3 regions of the Kitasatospora sp. SC0581 genome follow, and region 2 is predicted to be linked to each of the others. Evidence: riboswitches for the same ligand, from Rfam matches in the RefSeq annotation. Region 2 holds a riboswitch; each other region holds the start of a gene.
The links. Region 2 has a riboswitch for S-adenosylmethionine ahead of thrC (threonine synthase). Riboswitches for the same ligand answer to the same signal wherever they lie in the genome.

Region 1 (5,517 bases), on a different contig from region 2:
GCCGATGGTGCGGCCCAGCAGCTCCAGCGCCTCCTCGGGTTCGAAGACGCCGAGGTCGGCCTGGACGGTCGCGGGCAGGCCGGACAGCCGGGTCCGGCTGGTGGTGAGCACGGCACAGCCGACCGCACCCGGCAGCAGCGGTCTGATCTGCGCGGTGTCGTGGACGTTGTCGAGCACCAGCAGCAGCCGCCGGCCGTCCACCGCCGAGCGGAACAGCGCCGAGCGGGCGTCCAGACCCTCCGGCACCGCGTCGGCCGGCACGCCGAGCGCCACCAGGAAGCCGCTGAGCACCGCCTCCGGATCGGCCGGGGTGGCGTCAGCGCCGCGCAGGTCGACGTAGAGCTGACCGTCCGGGTAGGCCTCGCGGACCCGGTGGGCGACGTGCAGGGCCAGCGCGGTCTTGCCGACCCCGCCCATGCCGACCACGGTCGCGATCACCAGCGCCTGCTGGCCCGGTGCGCCGGGGTTTCTGTCGGGCGCCCCTCCGTGCGCCCCGCCGAGAGCCTTGCCCAGCCGTTCGACCAGGACCGATCGGCCGGTGAAGTCGGCTGCGTCGGGCGGCAGTTGGGCCGGTCTGGGGGTCGGTGTGCTGCTCCCGGCCGGGGCGGTGTTCCCGGCCGGTGCGGCGGCGGGAGCGTTCGGCGCCGCCGGTCCGGTGGGCGGGTCCGGCGCCTCGGCCCCGGGTGCGGGCGGCTCCGCCGGACCGGCGGCGGCCGGGCCCGGGACGAGCGCGACGGGGACGAGCGCGACGGAGGGTGCCGGGGCGGCGAGCGACGGGTCCCCCTCCAGGATCCGCTGGTGCAGCAGGTCCAGCTCCGCCCCGGGCGCCACCCCCAGTTCGGCCAGGAACAGCTGACGCGCGCCCCGGAACACGGCCAGCGCGTCCGCCTGCCGCCCGGCCTGGTACAGCGCCCGCATCAGCAGCCCGTACGCCCGCTCGTGCAGCGGGTGCTCGGTGGTCAGCGAGGTCAGCTCCGGGATGCACCGGGAGTAGCGCCCCAGCGCCAGGTCCAGGGCGATCCGCTCCTCCAGCAGGGTCAGCCGCAGCTCCTGGAGCCGCTGGCGCTGCCGCTGCGCGAACGGCCCGGGGATGCCGGCCAGCGGCTCGCCCTGCCACAGCTCCAGGGCCTGGTTCAGCAGGTCGCGCGCCTGCTGCGGCTCCCCGGCGGCCGCCGTGCGCTCGGCCTGCGCCGCCAGCTCCTCCGCCTGCGCCGCGTCCACCGCGTGCTTGGGCAGCACCAGCCGGTAGCCGTCCCCGACCGAGGTCAGCACGGTCGGCGCGTCCGGCGCCTCGCCGTGCAGGACCTTGCGCCACCGCCAGGCGTAGGTGCGCACCGTCGTCATCGCGGTGCCCGGCGGCTCCTCGCCCCACAGGGCGTCGATCAGGTCGGTGGCGCTCGCGCCGTGGCCGGGCCGGAGCAGCAGCACCGCCAGCATCGCCTGCTGCTGGGGGCTGCCCACCTTCAGTACGGTCGCGCCGCGCTGCGCCCGCATCAAGCCCAGCACCGAGAACCGGAAATCATCCATTCCTGCACCTGCCCGCTTCATGTGCTCGCCCCCGCCCGCACGTGCCACCCCCGAATTGGTGAGTCCCTATCAACCCACGGGACCTGGCGGGATGTCGAGAGATCGTCGACCCGGTGGTGATCCGGTGTTGATCGGCCGTCGCCACAATCGGTGATGTGGCGCCCGCAGTCGGCCCGGCCCCTCACCGCCGGACCCGCCACGTCCCCGGTCGCCCGGCCGCCGACCGGCGACCCCCACGGCTCTCGGAGGCGGACGCCCATGAACACGGACCGGAACAGCGACCTGAGCACCGGCCGGAAAGCGGATCCGAACGCGGAACCGAGTACGGCGTCGAGCACGGACCTGAGCACCGACCGGGCCACGGACCGGCAGGGCGGACTGGACACCGACCTGCTCCACCGCCTGCTCGACGTCGACCCGGCCTGCGGACCCGTCGAACTGCTCCACCGCGCCCGCGGCGAGCGCCACCTCCCGTACCTGGTGCTCGCCGCGCTCGCCCGGGAGGACGTCCGGATGGGCGCGCACGCCCGGGACGAGCTGCGGCGCGCCCGCGACCGGGTCGAGTGTTACGCCCGGGTCGCCCGTGACCTCGCCGACGCCACCGGGGTCCGCCCGATCCGCGACCTGCCACTGGCCGGCTACTACCCGCCCGACCTGCCCCGGCCGCTGGCCGAGCTCAGCCTCGTCAGCCCCACCGAGGCCTCGCTCTGGCAGGCCGTCAACCGGCTGGTCACCGACCACCCGGTGGAGTCCGTGGAGGTCACCCTGCTCGGCGAGCGCCCCCGGCACACCGCCGTCACCCTGCGCTGGCCGGCCGGGGACCCGCTGCTCGACCCGTGGTACCAGGTGCGGGTCGCGACCGCCGCGCTCCCCGGCGACCTCGCCACCGTCCCGGTCCGCCCCTACCTGGCCGCCGACGACCACGTCGAATGCCTGATCGCCCTCGCCGAGGAGGGGCTCGGGCGCACCTTCCTCGCGGGCGACGTGATCGACGTGGCCCGGCTCGCCGGGCAGCCCTTCGAGCCCGTCGAGACCGCCGCGGTGGTCGCCGCCTACCGGCTCGCCCCGGAGGCCGCCGCCCTCCTCGACCTCGCCGCCGAGCACGTGCCGCTCGGCGCCCTGCGGGACGTCCGCACCGTCCTGGAGGCCGAGGTCGCCCCCGAACTCCGCCGCCGGACCTCTGCCGGCACCCCGCCGTGCCACGGCACCTCGCCGCGCCACGGCACGCTGCTGCGCCGCACCGTCATCCGGCACCAGTGGGACGAGGCGCTGCTGCTCCCGGCCGGCGACGCCACCCTGCTGCTCACTCCGGTCGCCGACTACCTGCTCGGCCCCGAGGGCACCCGGCCGACGGACCGCGAGCGCACCGCCGCCCTCGCCGCCCTGCACGCCTGGGACGCGACCCTCCCCGGCAGCCCGGACGGGGCCCCGTGCACCGGCCTGTCGGGGCCGCGCCACCGCTGAGCCGGCCCCGCGGGGCGTGGCCGAGGGCGGGGGGACTTGCCGACCCGCCCCGGATGTCTTGTATCGTTCCTGGCGAATCATCCAGAGGGGTGGAGGGACCGGCCCTACGAAGCCCCGGCAACTCCCCGTTCGACCCGGCGTCCGAAGTACGCGCCGTGTTGGCGGGGGCAGTGCCAACTCCGGCCTGTCGCCACTGTGGCGCGGGAAAGATGAGGAGACACGGTGCTCTCTGTGCTGTCCTTCGCCCGGGCGCTTCCCGCCCCGGTCCTTTCGCGTACCCGTCTCGTGCCCGGCGCAGGCAATCGGCCGACTTCTCCGGCCTGTCCTCGCTGACCACACCCCCCGGCTCCCCGCCAGGAGCCGCCGTGAGCAGCGCGGACCCGCTGCTCCCGGGCCTTGAGACTGGAGTACCCATCCCATGGAGAACACGAGCGGCGTCGGCGTGCTCGACAAGGTCACCTCGATCCTCGGCACCCTGGAGGCCGGGCCCGCCACCCTGGGCGGCCTCGTCGCCGCCACCGGCATGGCGCGGCCCACCGCCCACCGGCTGGCCGTCGCACTCGAACACCACCGCCTGGTCAGCCGGGACGTCCAGGGCCGGTTCATGCTCGGCCCCCGCCTCGGCGAGCTCTCGGCGGCCGCCGGCGAGGACCGGCTGCTGGCCGCGGCCGGTTCGGTCCTCGCCCAGCTGCGGGACGCCACCGGCGAGAGCGCCCAGCTCTACCGGCGGCAGGGCGAGGTCCGGATCTGCGTGGCCGCCGCCGAGCGGCTCACCGGGCTGCGCGACACCGTTCCGGTGGGGGTCACCCTCCCCATGAAGGTCGGCTCCGCCGCCCAGATCCTGCTCGCCTGGGAGGAGCCCGAGCGCCTCCACCGCGGCCTGCAGGGGGCCCGCTTCACCGCCACCGCGCTGAGCGGCGTGCGGCGCCGCGGCTGGGCCCAGTCCGTCGGCGAGCGCGAGGTCGGGGTCGCCTCCGTGGCCGCGCCCGTCCGCGGCCAGTCCAACCGGGTGGTGGCCGCCGTCACGGTCTCCGGGCCGATCGAACGGCTCAGCCGCCACCCCGGTGCCCAGCTCTCCCAGGCCGTCGTCGAGGCGGCCCACCGGCTCACCGAGGCCCTGCGCCAGCCCTGACGGGGGCTCCGAGGCTCTCGGATTCCGAGGTTCCGGGGTTCCCTGGTTACGGGTTCCGAACCTCGGGTTCCGAACCTCGGGTTCCGAGACTCCGGGCTCCGGGGCGCACCTCCGCGCGCCCCGGGGCCCGGTTCCGGCCCGTACCGGTCCCGGGTCCGGCTTGGCTCGGGCCCGGTTCCGACCGGCTCAGGCCCGGTGCGGCAGGCCGGTGAGGCTGGGGCGGGGGATCCGGCTGATCACCGCGCCGATCAGTGTGCCGATCGACACCCCGAAGACCGCCGAGACGGCCGCCAGCAGCGACTGCGCCCCGTTCCCGACCTCGATCTGCGCGGTGTTCAGCAGACCGAAGGAGCCCGGCACGACGATCCAGAACGCCGGGAGGTAGAGCACCTGCCAGAGCGGACCGCCCGGCAGCCAGTGCACCAGGGTGGCCGCGACCGCGGCGGCCACGGCACCGGCCAGGCCGCCGATCGCCGCGCCGTGCACCGACCCCACCGCCACCTGGGCGGTGACGCTCACCGCGATCACCGCGACGATCCACGGGATGGCCGAGGGCGGGGTGTGGACGTTGACCACCACCCCGGCCACCGCGATCGCCAGCCCCAGCGCGATCACCCACCAGCTCGGCTTGGCCACCTGCACGTTGGCCAGCGCGGTGGACGGCATGCCGATCGCGGTCGCGGCCGCGGCCACCCCGGCGAGGAACAGCGTCAGCTGCACGGCGCCGGAGACCAGCCGGGCGGTGCCCGCGTTGGCCGCGCCGGCGGCGATCTCGGACAGCCCGGTGACCAGCAGCCCGCCCGGCAGCAGGATCGCCAGGGTGGCCACGATCGTCCGCAGCGGCCCGTCCAGCAGCGAGGCCCGCGCGAGCGCCAGGACCAGCAGCGCGACCAGGAAGCCGGCCGTGACGGGCAGCAGCGGCCGCAGGTGCGGCCGCCGCCGGGCGAGCACGGTCAGGCCCACCACGATCAGCGAGCCGAGCCCGGCGGCCAGCACGTTCGCCACCACCGGCTGCAGGAAGATGCAGACCCCGACCCCGACCGGCAGCGCCCCGAAGTCCGCCACCCACGCGGGCCAGCGGGCGGGCGCCCGCCGGATCCGGTCCAGCTCGGCGCGCGCCCGGGGCCCGTCGAGTTCGCCCGCCCGCAGCCGGTGCACCAGGTCGAGGACGTCGGCCGTCTGCTCGAACCGCAGGGTGCCGCCGAGCGGCTGGAACCTGGTGGCGCCGTCCGGGTCCAGGGCCACGAACAGCCCGTTGGTCAGCACGGCGACCTGGACCTCCGGGGCGCCCAACGCCCGCCCCAGTCCACGGAGTTCGTCCTCGACCTCATGGACGGGCAGGCCGCCGCCCAGCAGGGCTTCGCCCAGGTCGAGCAGGAGACGGCAGAGCGGGT
Region 2 (5,517 bases):
CGCTGTCGCCACCACCGTCGACGATGGTGGTCTCGTCCTTGGTGATGACCACCTTGCGGGCGGTGCCCAGCAGGTCGATGCCGGCGTTCTCCAGCTTGAGGCCGACCTCCTCGGAGATCACGGTGCCACCGGTGAGGATGGCGATGTCGCCGAGCATGGCCTTGCGGCGGTCACCGAAGCCCGGGGCCTTGACGGCGACGGACTTGAAGGTGCCACGGATCTTGTTCACGACCAGGGTCGACAGGGCCTCGCCCTCGACGTCCTCGGCGATGATGACCAGCGGCTTGCCGCTCTGCATGACCTTCTCCAGCAGCGGGAGCAGGTCCTTGACCGAGCCGATCTTGGAGTTGGCGATGAGGATGTACGGGTCCTCGAACGTCGCCTCCATCCGCTCCAGGTCGGTGGCGAAGTAGGCGGAGATGTAGCCCTTGTCGAAGCGCATGCCCTCGGTGAGCTCGAGCTCCAGACCGAAGGTGTTGCTCTCCTCGACGGTGATGACGCCTTCCTTGCCGACCTTGTCCATGGCCTCGGCGATGAGCTCGCCGATCTGGGTGTCAGCGGCGGAGATGGAGGCGGTGGAGGCGATCTGCTCCTTGGTCTCCACGTCCTTGGCCTGGGCCAGCAGCTGGTCGGAGACGGCCGCGACGGCCTTCTCGATGCCGCGCTTCAGGGCCATCGGGTTGGCGCCGGCGGCGACGTTGCGCAGACCCTCGCGAACCAGGGCCTGGGCGAGCACGGTGGCGGTGGTGGTGCCGTCACCCGCGACGTCGTCCGTCTTCTTGGCGACCTCCTTGACGAGCTCCGCACCGATCTTCTCGTACGGGTCCTCGAGCTCGATCTCCTTGGCGATGGAGACACCGTCGTTGGTGATCGTGGGGGCGCCCCACTTCTTCTCCAGCACGACGTTGCGGCCCTTGGGGCCGAGCGTGACCTTCACGGCGTCGGCGAGCTGGTTCATGCCACGCTCAAGGCCGCGGCGAGCTTCCTCATCAAAGGCGATGATCTTGGCCATCTGAAGTGGTCCTCCGGGACACGGTCGACTGCTCGGACCAAGGGGTGCCCGCGACGGACGGCCCTGGTGTGCGGGGGTCCATTCCCCTACCGCTCCCGGGGGCCTCACCGACCCGGTCCGCTGTCACTCTCACGCTGTGAGTGCTAACGCCAATGATTAGCACTCCGGGTGGTCGAGTGCAAGCCCAATCGACGATCCGCGAGCCGTCGCCGGAGCCCCGCCCGAGCCCCGGCGGAGCCGCGTCGGGGAACGCCGACGGGCCCGTACGACACGCGTCGCACGGGCCCGTCGAGAAGCGAGTGGTCACCAGCCGTAGGGCCGCGCCGAGCTCCTGGAGTCGGAAGGGGTCAGACCGCCGCGCGGACCATGTCCGCCTGCGGGCCCTTCTGTCCCTGGGAGATCTCGAACTCGACCCGCTGGCCCTCCTCGAGGGTGCGGTAGCCGTCCATCTGGATCGCGCTGTAGTGGACGAAGACGTCCGCACCACCGTCGACCGCGATGAAGCCGTAGCCCTTCTCCGCGTTGAACCACTTGACGGTGCCCTGAGCCATTCCGAACTCCCCTAGTGCTGTGCTGGCCCTTCACGTGCCCGCAGGTCGCGGGCCCGGGTTGGTTGAAGGCCGGCCCGGGGAACCCCCCCTGGGCGCAGCCGTGCACGCCGCAACCATCCGCGCGGAACGCCGGGCGGCCTCCGGTGAGCGGGTGATTGCGTCGACCGCCGCTGAATGTATCCGGATCGACGCCCTCTGCAACAGGGCCAACCGCCGGTAATTCCGCCAAGGCGTCAAGGGACAGGACGGATCGAATCGGAATAATCTCGGCATTCCACGCCGGACATAGCGGACGAATTACTCAAATGCCCGCGCGAATTCTGACATCTGCCTGACATGTTTCACGGTCCGCCCCCGACGGCCGGACGCCCCCGGGCCGAGCACTGCGGGGGCCGAAAGGGAAACCCTGTTCCCAGCCGAGCCACACTCTACTCCGACTCGACCCGGAAATATTCCCGCCGGAATGCGAGCGGTCGCCCGCGCATACGGAGAACGGATTTCCGTACGCGCGGGCGACCGCGGGTTCTGCTTTGTCGGCTCAGCAGCCGCCGGCCACCGCCGGGATGATCGAGACGCTGGCGCCGTCCTTGATCTCGGTCGCCAGACCCTCGGCGAAGCGCACGTCGTCGTCGTTCACGTAGACGTTCACGAAGCGGCGCAGCTTGCCGGTGTCGTCCAGGATGCGGGCCGCGATGCCCGCGTGGTTCTTCTCCAGGTCGGCGACGACCTCGGCCAGGGTGGCACCCTCGGCGGTCACCTCGGCGGCGCCGTCGGTGTAGGTGCGCAGGATGGTGGGGATGCGGACGGTGGCGCTCATGACTCTCCTAGCGGGGGCGGGGCCTATCGGGTGGTTCAGGCGGACACGAGGCCGGCGGCGCGGAACGAGTCCAGCGTCGGGCGGATGACGGCGGTCATCCCGGAATCGGAGACGGCGTCCAGGGTCTTCAGCCCGTCGCCGGTGTTGATCGCGACGGTCTCCTTGGCCGGGTCCAGCTGCCCGGTCTCGACCAGCTTCTTCAGCACGCCGACGGTCACCCCGCCCGCGGTCTCGGCGAAGATCCCCTCGGTCCGCGCCAGCAGCCGGATCGCCGCCACGACCTCGGCGTCCGTGACGTCCTCCACCGCGCCACCGGTACGGCGGGCGATGTCCAGCACGTACGGGCCGTCGGCCGGGTTGCCGATCGCCAGCGACTTGGCGATGGTGTCCGGCTTCACCGGCTTGATCACGTCCCGGCCGGCCTTGAACGCGGCCGACACCGGCGAGCAGCCCTCCGCCTGGGCGCCGAAGACCTTGTACGGCCGGTCCTCGACCAGGCCGAGCCTGATCAGCTCCTGGAGCCCCTTGTCGATCTTCGTCAGCTGCGAGCCCGAGGCGATCGGGATCACGATCTGCTCCGGCAGCCGCCAGCCGAGCTGCTCGCAGATCTCGTACGCCAGCGTCTTGGAGCCCTCGCCGTAGTACGGCCGCAGGTTCACGTTGACGAAGCCCCAGCCCTCGCCGGCCGGGTCGCCGATCAGCTCCGAGCAGAAGCGGTTCACGTCGTCGTAGTTGCCCTCGATGCCGACCAGCTCGCCGCCGTACACCCCGGCCATGACGACCTTGCCCTGCTCCAGGTCGTGCGGGATGAACACGCAGGACCGGAACCCGGCCCGGGCCGCCGCCGCACCCACCGCGCCGGCCAGGTTGCCGGTGGAGGAGCAGGACAGCGTGGTGTAGCCGAACGCCCGGGCCGCCTCGATCGCACACGCGACCACCCGGTCCTTGAACGAGTGCGTCGGGTTCCCGGAGTCGTCCTTGACGTGCAGCTGGGCGGTGAAACCGAGCTCCCGGCCCAGGTTGTCCGCCTTCACCAGCGGGGTCCACCCCGGGTTCAGGTTCGGCTTGGACGCCACGTCGGCCGGCACCGGCAGCAGCGGCGCGTACCGCCAGATGGAGGCCGGACCGGCCTCGATCCGCTTGCGCAGCTCCTCGGCGCCCTCGCTGCCGAACTCGTAGGCGATCTCCAGCGGGCCGAAGCACTCCAGGCACGCGAAGCTGGGGCCGAGCGGGAAGCGGGTGCCGCACTCGCGACAGGACAGCGCGGCGGCCGGGCCGAGGTCGACGGAAACGGGTGCGGCAGTGTCGATAGCCATGATGGCGAGGCCTCTCTCCTCATCTTCCCCGTGGCGCGGTCGCGACACGGGACGGAATTGGCACCTGTCCCGCCGGGGCCTGTCGACAGACAGCCGCGCGAGAAGGTTGCCGGGACGTCAACGGGCCGTTCCCTCAGTCCCTCTGGATGAGCTTGTGAAATTGTGGTGGTGCTCAACGGAGACCCCGGCGTGCAAAGGTCCGACCGCTGTACGAAGACTGTATCCGAAGGCGTCAAACCTGAACGGGACCGTCCGCCAAGCGAGATGACCCGTCCCACCGACCTCGCCGAGGAGATCTCCGTGCCCGCCGAACCGACTCCCGCGCTCCTCCCGCAGGCGGCGTCCTGGCTGCGCCGCCGCTCCTGGAGCGCGGCCGACCGGCCGGTCCGCACCCTGCTCGACGCCAAGGAGCGCACCGGCCGCACGGTCAGCGTGGTCCTCCCCGCCCTGGACGAGGAGGCCACCGTCGGCGACATCGTCCGCACCATCCGCCGCGAGCTGATGGAACGCCTCCCGCTCGTCGACGAACTCGTCGTCGTCGACTCCGGCTCCACCGACGCCACCGCCGCCGTCGCCGCCGAGGCCGGCGCCCGGGTCGAGCACCGCGACGCCGTCCTGCCCCGGCTGCCCGCCGTCCCCGGCAAGGGCGAGGTGCTCTGGCGCTCGCTGCTGGTCACCCACGGCGACATCGTCTGCTTCGTCGACGCCGACCTGCGCGAGTTCGACCCGGCCTTCGTCTCCGGCATCGTCGGCCCGCTGCTCACCGACGAGTCCATCCAGCTGGTCAAGGCCATGTACGACCGCCCGCTGGAGTCGGAGGGCGCCGTCCTGCCCGCCGGCGGCGGCCGGGTCACCGAACTCGTCGCCCGCCCCCTGCTCAACCTCCACTGGCCGGAACTCGCCGGTTTCGTCCAGCCGCTCGGCGGCGAGTACGCGGCCCGCCGCTCACTGCTCGAACGGCTGCCCTTCCCCACCGGCTACGGCGTCGAACTCGGCCTGCTGGTCGACGCCCTGGAGCTGGCCGGCCTGGACGCCCTCGCCCAGGTGGACGTCGGCGTCCGGCACCACCGCCACCAGGACGGCCAGGCCCTCGGCCGGATGGCCGCCACCATCTACCGGACCGCCCTGGAACGCCTCGACCGCACCCACCGCCTCAAGGCCTCCGCCGACCTCGTCCACCCCCACCTCACCCAGTTCACCCGCGACCCGGAAACCCGCGCCTTCACCGCCCACACCCACCCGGTGACCGCCCTCGAACGCCCCCCGATCCACACCCTCCCCGAGTACGCCGCCCGCCATTAGGGCCGCACGGGTTTGCCACGCCGACCCCACGGCAACATGCCAACCATGGGCGATCTCACGACCAACCGTTCGAGCGTGACCGGCACCGCCCCCGTCCTGGTGGCGTCCAACCGGGGGCCGGTGTCCTTCAGCACCGCCGACGACGGCACGCTGACCCTGCGCCGCGGCGGCGGCGGCCTGGTCTCCGGCCTCTCCGCCATCGACGACCCGAACGCCGTCTGGGTCTGCGCCGCCCTCGACGACTCCGACCGCAGGGCCGCCGCCGAGGCACCCCACGGCCGCCTCGACCTGGCCGGCCACGAGGTCGGCGGCCAGGCCGTACGGATGCTGGACATCGACCCGCTGACCTTCGCCCGCGCCTACAACGGCGTCGCCAACTCCACCCTCTGGTTCGTCCACCACCTGCTCTACGCGACCCCCACCGCGCCCTCCTTCGACGCCGCCTTCCGCACCGAGTGGGCCGCCTACCGGGCCTACAACGAGGCCTTCGCCGAAGCCCTCGCCGCCGAGGCCGCCCCG
Region 3 (5,517 bases), on a different contig from region 2:
GTCGACGAAGTGCCAGTAGTACGACACGACGATCGCGGCGGTGGCCTGCTCGTGCGTGAAGCGCTTGGCTGCGTACGTCCGTCCCAGGACCAGCAGGAAGGCGATCAGACCACCCGTCACGTGCAGCCCGTGGAAGCCGGTGGTCAGGTAGAACACCGTGCCGTACGGGTCGGAGGACAGCGACAGGCCGTCCTTCTTGACCAGCTCGGTGTACTCGAAGACCTGGCCGCCGATGAAGACCGCGCCCATGGCGAACGTGAGGATGAACCACGCCCGGAGCTTCTTCACGTCTCCGCGCTCGGCGGCGAACACGCCGAGCTGACAGGTCAGCGAGGAGAGCACCAGGATCGTGGTGTTGACCGAGGAGAAGGGCACGTTGAGGGCGTGGGCCTTCTCGGTCCAGAACTCCGGCTCCTTGACGGAGCGGAGCGTGAAGTACATCGCGAAGAGGGCCGCGAAGAACATCAACTCGGAACTGAGCCAGACGATCGTTCCGACGCTGACCATGTTCGGCCGGTTGACCGATCCGTGCGCGTGCCCGGTTTCTACTGCTGTTGCTGTCGCCACGACGGACATTATGTCGGTCCCTTATTCCGTCTTCACGTCGGGGGGTGTCCCTCGGAGTGTCCGGTGCGTGCGGTATGCCCGCTTGGGGGGCGACGGGGTGTCCGTACGGGGGGTGAGCAGCGGCGTGTCCCTTTTCTGATGGTTCCTCGGAGGAGCCTGGACCCCGTTGCCCGGCGCGCCGGTGCACGGTCGGAGTAGCCGAGGGAGGTAGGGGGGAGGGCGTCCGGGTGAGCCGTACGGGTGGACCGGGCGGGGTCGGGTGACGGGCCGTCCTCCAGGCGGGTGAGTCCAGGGCACGGCGGCTTGAGGAGGAACGTGCGCGAGGGGGACTCGGCGGGGGGTGATCGGGAGTAGCATCCGGATCAGGCGAACGTGGTCCGGATCACACTTGAGGGAGCAGGGCCCATGGCGTACACGACCGATGAGACGCTCACCGTCCTCGTCTACAGCGACGACCGCAACACCCGCGAGCAGGTGCTGACGGCGCTCGGCCGCCGCCCTGCCGAGGACCTTCCGGAACTGTCCTACCTGGAGTGCGCGACCACCCCCGCGGTGCTCAAGGCACTGGAGAAGGGGGGAGTGGACCTCTGCGTGCTGGACGGCGAGGCCGTTCCGGCCGGCGGGCTGGGCCTCGGGCGCCAGCTCAAGGACGAGATCTACGGCTGCCCGCCGGTCCTGGTGCTGATCGGCCGGCCGCAGGACTCCTGGCTGGCCGCCTGGAGCCGGGCCGACGCCGCGATCTCCCGTCCGGTGGAGCCGGTGGCGCTGGCCGGGGCGGTCGCCACCCTGCTGCGGGACCGGCTGGCGAAGCGGACTCCGGCCGTCCGCTGAAATCCGCGCCAGGAGTAGGAAAGACAGGGGTAGAAGCGGGCGCTCCGCTCGATAGGCTGGCTCCATCCGTACGGACGTCCCCGGAGCGGGGAACCGACAACAGCTGGAGTCAGCCATGGTGAACGTGAACCCTGCGAACGGCGGTAGCGACCCCGCGCAGGTGGTCCGCACCTGGCCGGACCTCCTGGCGGCACTGTTGCAGGGGGAGGACCTCGACCGCTCGTCCACCGCGTGGGCGATGGACCGGATCATGAGCGGCGAGGCGTCCCCCGTCCAGGTGGCCGGGTTCATGATCGCGCTGCGGGCCAAGGGCGAGTCGGTCGAGGAGATCGCCGGCCTGGTCGACGCGATGTACGCGCACGCCGAGCCGCTGGAGATCCCCGGCCCGGCGGTGGACATCGTCGGCACCGGCGGGGACCGGGCGAAGACCGTCAACATCTCCACCATGTCGGCGATCGTCGCGGCGGCCGCCGGCGCCAAGGTGGTCAAGCACGGCAACCGGTCGGCCTCCTCGACCAGCGGCTCCTCGGACGTGCTGGAGAAGCTCGGGGTGGCGCTGGACCTCTCCCCCCGGCGGGTCGCCGAGGTGGCCGAGGAGGTCGGGCTGACCTTCTGCTTCGCGGCGAAGTTCCACCCCTCGATGCGGCACGCCGCCACCGCGCGGCGCGACCTCGGGGTGCCGACCGCCTTCAACATCCTCGGCCCGCTGACCAACCCGGCCAAGGTCACCGCGCACGCCATCGGCTGCTTCGACACCCGGCTGTCCGGGCTGATCGCCGGGGTGCTGGCCCGGCGGGGCGCCACGGCGCTGGTCTTCCGCGGCGACGACGGGCTGGACGAGCTGACCATCACCACCACCTCGCAGGTCTGGCTGGTGCGCGACGGGGTCGTCACCGAGTCCACCTTCGACCCGCGGGACGTGGGCATCGAGCTGGTCGGCATCGAGGCGCTGCGCGGGGCGGACGCCTCGTACAACGCCGAGGTCGCGCGGCGGCTGCTGGCCGGCGAGCACGGGCCGGTGCGGGACGCCGTCCTGCTGAACACGGCGGCGGCGCTGGTCGCGCTGGAGCTGGGCGACGCGCCGCTCACCGAGCAGCTGGCGGCCGGCATGGAGCGGGCCGCGAAGGCGATCGACTCCGGTGCCGCGCAGGACCTGCTGCGGCGCTGGTCGGAGGCCACCAGCCGGGCCTGAGGCGGTAGTTGGGGAGCCCGTGCCGGTACGCCGGTGCGGGCTCCCGTGCTGTCCGGATGCTGGATGCCCGTTTGACCACCCGGTGGACCCGGCCTAGAGTCTTCGCCAGGTCATGAGTGACAGCGCCAAGCCCCAGCTGGCTGTCCGGCAACCCTCCGTCCGTGGCGGGGTGCCCTGGGTGAGGACCGGGTCGTCACGGCAAGCCGTCCGTGCGACAAGCGCGGACGCCCGACGACTAGCACTCCCGGGGTCCCTTGCCCCAGAAGGAGTGCATCCCCATGTCTCTGGCCACCGAAATCCGCACCCCGCTCGCCGTCCTCGGCGCCGACGTCCAGGTCCCGCTCGCCAGCGGTGAGAAGGTCGGCTACGCGGCGCTCGACTACGCGGCGAGCTCGCCGGCGCTCCAGCGGGTGTGGGACGACGTCGCCGCCTACGCGCCGTACTACGGCAGCGTCCACCGCGGGGCCGGGTACCTCTCCCAGCTGTCCACCGACCTGTTCGAGCAGAGCCGCCGCACCGTCGGCGAGTTCCTCGACCTGCGCGAGGGCGACCAGGTGGTCTTCACCCGGGCCACCACCGACTCGCTCAACCTGCTGGCCTCCGCCGTCCCGGCCGGCACCCGGGTGTTCGCCTTCGAGACCGAGCACCACGCCTCGCTGCTGCCCTGGGCGCACGCCGGACTGGACGTCACCTACCTGCGGGCGCCGCGCTCGCGGGCCGAGGCGGTGGCCGCGCTGGACGCCGCGCTCGCCGAGACGCCCGAGGGCCCCAAGCTGCTCTGCGTCACCGGCGCCTCCAACGTGACCGGCGAGCTGTGGCCGGTCGCCGAGCTGACCGCGACCGCGCACCGGCACGGCGCCCGGGTGGTGCTGGACGCCGCCCAGCTGGCGCCGCACCACCGGGTCTCGGTGCGTGAGCTGGACGTCGACTGGATCGCCTTCTCCGGCCACAAGATCTACGCGCCGTTCGGCGCCGGGGTGCTGGCCGGCCGGGCGGACTGGCTGGACGCGGCCGAGCCGTACCTGGCCGGCGGCGGGGCGACCCGGACGGTGGCCCGGGAGGCCGACGGCTCGGTGGCCGTGCAGTGGCACACCGGCCCGGCCCGGCACGAGGCCGGCTCGCCGAACGTCATCGGCGCCTACGCGATCGCCTCGGCCTGCCGGGCGCTGACCGAGGCCGGCTTCGACGGGCTGGAGGCCCGCGAGCAGCAGCTGATCGCCCGGCTGACGGCCGGGCTGGCCGAGATCCCGCAGGTCAAGGTGCTGAACCTGTTCGGCGAGGGCTCCGCCCGGGTGGGCGTGCTGTCCTTCGTCGTCCGGGACTGGAACAGCTCGCACTTCTCCGCCGCGCTGTCCGCCGAGTACGGCATCGGGGTGCGCGACGGCCTGTTCTGCGCCCACCCGCTGGTGCGCACGCTGCTGGGCGACGAGGACGAGGCACCGTCCGAGTGTGGTGCGCCCGAGCCGTCGCTGCCGGGCGAGCGCAGCCTGAACGCGATCCGGGTGAGCTTCGGTGCCGGGACGCCGGACGAGCACGTCGACCGTTTCCTGACCGCCGTCCGGGAGCTGGTCACGGAGGGCGCGGCGTGGAACTACCGCAACGAGGGCGGGCGCTGCGTCGCCACCGTGCAGGTCGAGCGGGGCCGGCGCGCCGAGGGCTGACCGCTACTCGTCCAGGCCGAGGGCGAAGGCGGCCTCCAGGTCGTGCTGGGAGTAGGTGCGGAAGGCGATCTGGGTCTCGGTGTGGGCCACGCCCGGGACCTTGTTGAGCCGGCCCGGGATGACCTCGGCCAGGTCGTCGTGCCGGCGCACCCGCACCATCGCCACCAGGTTGTAGCCCCCCGTCACCGAGTAGACCTCGCTCACGCCGTCGATGGCGGCGATGGATTCGGCGATCTCCGGGATGCGGTCGACACTGGTCTTGATCAGGACGATGGCGGTGATCACAGTTCGGGCTCCTTTGTGGGGTGCCGCCAGCGTATCGGGCGTCAGCCCGGTCGTCGCGGGGGGTGGCGGACCACGGTGCAGGCGTAGAGGAACCCGGCCGAGAAGCCGATCACGTGGACCAGGTACGCCACCCCGGGGCCGGCCGCGTGCACCGACCACCACTGCAGGACGAACCAGAGGCCGAGCACCAGCCAGGCCGGGAAGCGCAGCGGCAGGAAGAACAGCAGCGGGACGAGGGTGGTCACCCGGGCCCGGGGGTGGAGGCGCAGGTAGGCCCCGAGGGCGGCGGCGATCGCCCCGGAGGCCCCGATGAGCACCCGGGTGGAGTTCGGCGAGTGCGCCTCGGCGAGCGCGAAGCCGTACGTGGTCAGGCTGCCGGCGGCCAGGTAGAAGACGGCGTACCGGGCCCGGCCCAGCCGCCGTTCGACGGTGGGGCCGAAGACCTGGAGGAAGAGCAGGTTCCCGAGCAGGTGCAGCCAGCCGGCGTGCAGGAAGAGCCCGGTGAGGACGGACAGCGCCGGGCGCTTGCCCGGGGTCGGGGCGGCCGGGCAGCCGGGGACCGGGTCGGGGGCCTCGGCGAGCTGTTCGGCGGTCAGCGGCCGTCCGGCCAGCACCTCGGCCGGGACGGCGCCCCAGCGCTGCTCGTACCGCTGCTCCGCGCAGACCCGGGCCTGGCCCGTGCCGTACAGCGGGTTGAGCCCCGCGGCCGGGCCGAGCAGGAAGACCAGGGTGTTGAGGGCGATCAGGGCGTAGCTGACCACGGGGGCGGTCGCCGCCGGGCGGCCGCCCCGGGCGGCGGTGTGGTCGGGGACCGCGAGCGCCATGCGGCCAAGCATCCCTCCGGGCGCCGCAGGTGACACGGCGGTTTACGGCAGGTGGACTAGCCCGGGTGTTCAGGCAACCGGTGGTCGCGACGGTTGCCCCAGGCAATAGGCTTGGGGCGGGCATTCCCGCCTCCCGCCGCCGACGCCGGGGCTCCGG

Region 1: linked by a shared signal. The riboswitch ahead of ACLWS4_RS29300 (IclR family transcriptional regulator) and the one ahead of thrC (threonine synthase) in region 2 are both predicted to bind S-adenosylmethionine.
Region 3: linked by a shared signal. The riboswitch ahead of ACLWS4_RS04765 (aminotransferase class V-fold PLP-dependent enzyme) and the one ahead of thrC (threonine synthase) in region 2 are both predicted to bind S-adenosylmethionine.

Annotation. Positions count from the first base shown of each region.
Region 1 covers NZ_JBLRWA010000026.1:97,137-102,653, forward strand. Annotated here, with positions in the region: gene ACLWS4_RS29290 (AfsR/SARP family transcriptional regulator) at 1-1,527, opposite strand, end outside; gene ACLWS4_RS29295 (hypothetical protein) at 1,786-2,991, shown strand; SAM riboswitch class I at 3,066-3,207, shown strand; gene ACLWS4_RS29300 (IclR family transcriptional regulator) at 3,410-4,123, shown strand; gene ACLWS4_RS29305 (threonine/serine exporter family protein) at 4,310-5,517, opposite strand, start outside.
Region 2 covers NZ_JBLRWA010000013.1:181,580-187,096, forward strand. Annotated here, with positions in the region: gene groL (chaperonin GroEL) at 1-1,012, opposite strand, end outside; gene ACLWS4_RS21530 (cold-shock protein) at 1,360-1,563, opposite strand; gene ACLWS4_RS21535 (MoaD/ThiS family protein) at 2,102-2,380, opposite strand; gene thrC (threonine synthase) at 2,416-3,696, opposite strand; SAM riboswitch class I at 3,713-3,849, opposite strand; gene ACLWS4_RS21545 (glucosyl-3-phosphoglycerate synthase) at 3,961-4,998, shown strand; gene ACLWS4_RS21550 (alpha,alpha-trehalose-phosphate synthase (UDP-forming)) at 5,044-5,517, shown strand, end outside.
Region 3 covers NZ_JBLRWA010000002.1:362,095-367,611, forward strand. Annotated here, with positions in the region: gene ACLWS4_RS04750 (cytochrome c oxidase subunit 3) at 1-576, opposite strand, end outside; gene ACLWS4_RS04755 (hypothetical protein) at 973-1,398, shown strand; gene trpD (anthranilate phosphoribosyltransferase) at 1,514-2,590, shown strand; SAM riboswitch class IV at 2,699-2,817, shown strand; gene ACLWS4_RS04765 (aminotransferase class V-fold PLP-dependent enzyme) at 2,869-4,251, shown strand; gene ACLWS4_RS04770 (Lrp/AsnC family transcriptional regulator) at 4,255-4,536, opposite strand; gene ACLWS4_RS04775 (rhomboid family intramembrane serine protease) at 4,578-5,360, opposite strand.